2 linked regions of the Idiomarina loihiensis L2TR genome follow. The protein of the gene in region 2 interacts with the protein of the main gene of each other region in a pairwise test. Links are inferred from orthologs where the notes say so. Each region holds a gene or a part of one and is shown on either strand. Other genes may lie near its edges.

The links.
Region 1: the proteins of topA (region 2) and IL_RS00085 interact in binary tests that used the Escherichia coli proteins (3 or more experiments, as listed by UniProt). The link is inferred for Idiomarina loihiensis L2TR from one-to-one orthologs.

Annotation. Positions count from the first base shown.
Region 1 is NC_006512.1:16,790-19,789, forward strand. It holds IL_RS00085 (YigZ family protein), read left to right. Parts: upstream 1-1,191; coding sequence 1,192-1,809; downstream 1,810-3,000. Other genes in the region: pepQ (Xaa-Pro dipeptidase), read left to right, coding at 1-1,199; trkA (Trk system potassium transporter TrkA), read right to left, coding at 1,806-3,000.
Region 2 is NC_006512.1:1,077,100-1,080,244, reverse strand. It holds topA (type I DNA topoisomerase), read left to right. Parts: upstream 1-326; coding sequence 327-2,945; downstream 2,946-3,145. Other genes in the region: IL_RS05175 (TadE family protein), read left to right, coding at 3,057-3,145; astB (N-succinylarginine dihydrolase), read right to left, coding at 1-30. UniProt on the Escherichia coli protein: Releases the supercoiling and torsional tension of DNA, which is introduced during the DNA replication and transcription, by transiently cleaving and rejoining one strand of the DNA duplex.

The DNA.
Region 1 (3,000 bases), 1.1 Mb from region 2 along the record:
GTGCGAACCCTCACTTTAAGGCTTGGTGTCCGGAAACTCAGTTGGCTAATGCCTGGGTTATTTTAAAGCCGAACACCCGGCCAACCTTAGTTCTATTAAGTTCTCCAGATTTTTGGCACACGACAGCAAGCCTCGAGGGAGCTCCTTGGTTAGAAGAGTTCCACGTGGAACACATCAGCTCGCCAGAGGCCATTGAAAAACTACTCCCTTACGATAAGAAAAGCGCGGCTTACCTTGGTGAACATATTGAGGTTGCCAAGGCTCTGGGTTTTGAGAATATAAACCCAGATCCTGTTCTTCACTTTTTTCATTATCATCGCTTGTTTAAAACCGACTATGAAATTGCCTGTTTAACTCAGGCAAACCATATAGCGGCTGAAGGCCATGTTGCGGCCGCTGACGCCTTTTTTAACGGCGCCTCGGAGTTCGATTGTCTGTTGAAATATATGGCGGCTACTCGTCAAGGGCAGAATGAAGTGCCTTATAATCACATTATTGGGCAAAATGAAAACGCCAGTGTTTTGCATCACTGGATGCCTGATAAGAAAGCTTCAGGCTCACTCAAGTCGATGCTGGTTGATGCAGGCGCTGAGGTTTGCGGTTATGCCGCTGACATTAGTCGTACTTGGTCTAAACAACACAATGAATACGAAGAGCTGATAGCCGCGCTTGACCAAATTACATTGGCTTTAATTGATAAAATGAAGCCGGGCGTTGAATTCCCGGCGCTGCACCAGTTGGCTCATGAACAAATTGCTAATGTACTTTTTGCTTTTGGTTTTGTCAGTTGCAGTCCTGAACAAATGATTGAAGACGGCATAACCACGGTATTTCTTCCGCATGGTTTAGGTCATCCTCTGGGCTTGCAGGTGCACGACGTTGGCGCTGCGCAGGCTGATGAAAGGGGTACGCCAATAGCTCCTCCCAGCGGTCATCTTACGCTAAAAACCACTCGTACCGTAGAGCCTCGGCAGGTTTATACCATTGAACCCGGAATCTACTTTATTGAGCCTTTGCTGCAGAAATTAGCGAATTCACGCAATAAGCATTTAATTAACTGGCGCAGAGTGGATGAGTTTAAACCCTTTGGTGGAGTGCGAATCGAGGATAATATTGTGGTTTACCGCGAGCGAAATGATAACCTTACACGCCAAACTGCATTAGATGCTTACGTGAAAAAGGTTACCCGTCTTGCATGATCAGGATTACGACATTCCGGCTTCGGAAACGGAAGTCGAAATAGAAGTTAAAGGCAGCCGCTTTATTGCGTGCCTGGCACATACAGCAAACGTCGACAGCGCATCAGAGTTTCTGGCCGTGATAAAAAAGCGCTGGCCTAAGGCCTCTCACTATTGCTCTGCGTCGCTTTTTTCAGCACCTAATAACAGCCAGAGTATGGCTTACAGCGACGACGGAGAACCCTCGGGAACAGCGGGGCGACCTATGCTTATGGCGCTACAAAATAGCGGCGTCGGCGAGGTTACCGCTATAGTCGTGCGATATTTTGGTGGGGTGAAATTGGGAACGGGCGGACTTCAGCGAGCCTATACCGACGCGACAGTCGCCGCATTAGCTGAGCTTGAAAAAGAGCAAAGGGTTTTTAAACAACGCTTTCAGTTAAATTTTGCTTATACCGACCAGGGCGATGTTGAACCGCTTTTGCTTGAGGCCAATGCTGAAACGGAATCTTCGGAGTACGAGGAAAGTGTGCGGCTTAAGGTGTTGCTACGCCCCGTGAATGTTGGGGCGCTGCAGAAGAAGCTACAAGCTGCCACCCGTGGCCGGGTGCAGTTAAAAGAACTGGACTAAAAGAACATAGCACTTGGCTGGAAGACTTTTTCAACCTGATCAATGTACTTTTTATCCAGCAAGAAAAGAATCACGTGGTCGTCGGAGTGAATGATGGTTTCACTGTGCGCCATAAGCACTTCTTGTCCCCGGACAACCGCACCAATGGTGGTTCCCGGCGGAAGCTTGATATCTTTAATGGCTTTACCCACCACTCGGGACGTGTCTTCATCACCATGTGCAATTGCCTCAATAGCTTCGGCGGCCCCTTTTCGTAGTGAGTAAACGTTAACAATATCGCCACGGCGTACGTGAGTTAGTAGAGCTGAAACAGTCGCACGTTGCGGTGAAATGGCAATATCAATTTCGCCTCCCTGCACCAAGTCAACATAGGCGCTACGCTGAATGAGCACCATAGTTTTACGGGCGCCCATACGTTTAGCCAGCATGGCTGACATAATGTTCGCTTCGTCGTCGTTGGTAACCGCAATAAATACGTCGATATCTTCAACGTGCTCTTCTTCCAGCAACTTTTGGTCGGACGCGTCACCGCGGAAAATTAAGGTATGCTCAAGGCTTTGCGAAAGCTCTTCCGCGCGGGTTTCTGAACGCTCTATTAGCTTAACCCGGTGATCAACTTCCAGTTGTTTCGCCAGGCCGGCACCAATGTTCCCGCCACCAACAATCATTATTCTGCGGTATTTGTCTTCCAGCTTTTGCAGTTCCTGCATTACGGTACTAATGTGGCGGGTGTCGGCAATGAAGAAAACTTCATCATCGGCTTCGATGATTGTGGTTCCGGTAGGGCGTATAGGCTTACCCTGACGATAAATAGCCGCAACCCGGGTGTCGATATTGGGAATATGTTCCCGCAGTGTTGAGATAGCATGGCCAACGAGCTTCCCGCCGTAGTACGCCTTTACCGCGACCAAGCTGGCTCGTCCGTTGGCGAACTCCATCACTTGCAGTGCGCCGGGGTAATCAATAAGTCGGCGAATATAGCTGGTTACCAGTTGTTCCGGTGAAATAATGTGGTCAACTGGGGCATCCTGATTATGAAAAAGCTGATCTTTATAGCGGATGTATTCTTCAGAGCGAATTCTGGCTATTTTCTTTGGCGTATTAAATATCGAGTAAGCAACCTGACAGGCAATCATATTAGTTTCGTCGCTGCTGGTTACTGCAATAAGCAAGTCGGCATCGTCGGCACCC
Region 2 (3,145 bases):
ACCGTCATAGTTGACTTCGAAGTGTTGCATGCTCACTTGTCGATACTCCCTGCACGTATCGTGCACCTAAAAATAGAAACTTAATTGCCATTATACTGTTTTAAAACGGCCTTGAAAGCCTTTATTTTTCTGGACTTTGGCTTGCTAACGTAATTGTGACTGTTTATTTAACTTGTGCGAATTTTTATCAAATAACCGAGTTGCGGTTGTTTCTGCAAGCGATAACCGATATACCTAAAAAAGGCCGCTAAAGAGCAATTGCACTTGTAATTGTTACTGTTAGCACGTATATACACGGTCATCTACAACAAGAGAACGATTATTCTATGGCAAAATCGCTCGTCATTGTCGAGTCTCCGGCAAAAGCCAAAACGATTAATAAGTATTTAGGTAAGGACTTTGTCGTTAAGTCCAGTGTTGGTCATGTCCGTGATCTGCCTACCCGTGCCACTGAGACAATAAAGAGTAAGCCGGCTGCAGAAGTACGCAAGATGTCGCCGGATGCTAAGGCAAAATACCAGAAAGAACGTGATTATAAGCGACTGATTGCTCGTATGGGGGTTGACCCGGAAAATGACTGGGAAGCGCATTACGAGGTTCTGCAGGGAAAAGAAAAAGTCGTTAAAGAGCTAAAACAGTTAGCCAAAAAGTCAGATGAAATTATTCTGGCAACGGATTTGGACCGCGAGGGGGAGGCGATAGCCTGGCACTTGCGGGAACTTATTGGTGGTGATGACTCGCGATATAAACGCGTGGTGTTTAACGAAATAACGAAAAAAGCCATTCAAGAAGCTTTTCAACATCCGGCAGAGCTGAACACCGACCGGGTTAATGCGCAGCAGACCCGACGTTTCCTGGATCGGGTCGTTGGTTTTATGGTGTCGCCCTTGTTGTGGAAGAAAATCGCCCGAGGGTTGTCAGCAGGACGTGTCCAATCTGTCGCTGTAAGGCTTGTGGTTGAACGTGAGCGTGAAATTAAAGCCTTTGTACCGGAAGAGTACTGGGACGTTCATGCAGACTTAAACACGCCTGCGGACGAGTCTCTGCGCATGCAGGTGATGAAGCAGGCTGGTAAGAACTTCCGTCCGTCCAATAAACAGGAAACGGACGCAGCTTTAGCACTACTGAAAAAAGCCGGCTATGAAATTACCGGGCGTGAAGATAAGCCAACGTCCAGTAAACCCAGTGCGCCTTTTATTACCTCGACTCTGCAGCAAGCCGCCAGTACCCGATTAGGCTTTGGCGTTAAGAAAACCATGATGATGGCTCAGCGTCTGTATGAAGCAGGCCACATTACGTACATGCGTACCGATTCAACCAATTTAAGTTCTGAGGCTGTCGATGCTTGTCGTGAATTAATTACCAAGGACTTTGGTAAAAATTATTTACCGGACGATCCTGTTCGCTATGGTGCAAAAAGTAACGCACAGGAAGCGCACGAAGCGATACGTCCGTCAGATGTGAAGGTTAAGTCAGAGTCACTGGCTTCTGTGGAGCGAGACGCGCAGCGTTTGTATGAGTTGATTTGGCGTCAGTTTGTGGCCTGCCAAATGGTACCGGCTCGATACGATAGTACCACCCTGACGGCAACCGCCGGCGATTTTGAATTGAAAGCTCGCGGACGTGTGATGCGGTTTGCCGGTTGGACTAAGGTGATGCCTCCGGCCAGTAGTAAAAAAGACGGTGATGCGACCTTGCCTGATGTGAAAAAAGGCGATGCATTACAGCTGGAGAAACTGAATCCGGAACAACACTTTACTAAGCCACCGGCGCGTTATGGTGAGGCTTCTCTGGTCAAAGAACTGGAGAAACGAGGCATTGGTCGTCCATCAACTTATGCTTCAATTATTTCTACCATTCAGGATCGCGGTTATGTTCGGGTGGAGAGCCGTCGTTTCTTTGCCGAGAAAATGGGTGAAATTGTCAATGATCGGTTGATTGAGAACTTCACTGAGCTAATGAATTATAACTTTACGGCAGAAATGGAACAGGCGCTGGATGATATTGCTGCCGGGAAACGTGACTGGAAAGAGACTCTGGATAAGTTTTATGCAGACTTTAAAGAGCGCCTGGAAAAAGCAGAACTGGAACCGACTGAGGGCGGCATGCGTGAGAACAGCATGGTTCTTACCGATATCGATTGCCCTGAGTGTGGTCGTAAAATGGGAATAAGAACAGCGTCCACGGGCGTATTCCTTGGCTGTTCTGGCTATAACTTACCGCCCAAAGAACGTTGTACCAAAACGCTTAACCTGACACCGGGCGAAGAAGCGATAGAGGTGACTGACGAAGAAGAGCGCGAAACAGAAGCGCTTCGTGCCAAAAAGCGTTGCCCTAAGTGTGGCACCGCAATGGACAGTTACCTTATTGACGAAAAGCGTAAGCTTCATGTTTGTGGTAACAACCCAACATGTGACGGTCAACTGGTTGAAGAGGGGACTTTCCGCATTAAGGGGTATGACGGACCCACCATTGAATGCGATAAGTGTGGTTCTGAAATGCAGTTAAAAACGGGACGTTTTGGTAAGTACTTCGGCTGCACTAACAGTGAGTGTAAAAACACCCGAAAATTACTGCGAAGCGGGGAAGCTGCGCCACCGAAAGAAGACCCAGTGCCGTTGCCTGAGTTACCTTGTGAAGAGTCGGATGCTTACTTTGTGCTAAGAGACGGTGCCTCCGGTATTTTCCTGTCTGCCAATACCTTCCCTAAATCGAGAGAAACTCGGGCAGTTACGGTAAAAGAACTGGCTAAGTTTAAAGATCGTTTACCGGAAAAATTCAAGTACCTGGCTGAAGCCCCTAAAGAAGATGATGACGGTAATGATGCTATTGTTCGTTTTTCAAGAAAGAACAAAGAACAGTACGTTGTTACTGAAATTAAGAAGAAACAAACGGGCTGGAAGGCTTTTTACCGCAGTGGTAAATGGCAGGTAGAAGAAAAGTAGTTAAAGGCTTACGAGCAAACACTCACTTTGCCAATAGTTAAAATATAAAAGCAGGACTAACATAGTGCGGTGTCTATTGAAGGACACGGCACACCGGACACGGAGGTCCTCATGTTATTGTCTCGCTTGAGCATAACACTTCCCGCTGCTTTTCCGGCAGCGGGTTTTTCTTTTCTGAACCCCGTCAAAATACTGAAAAA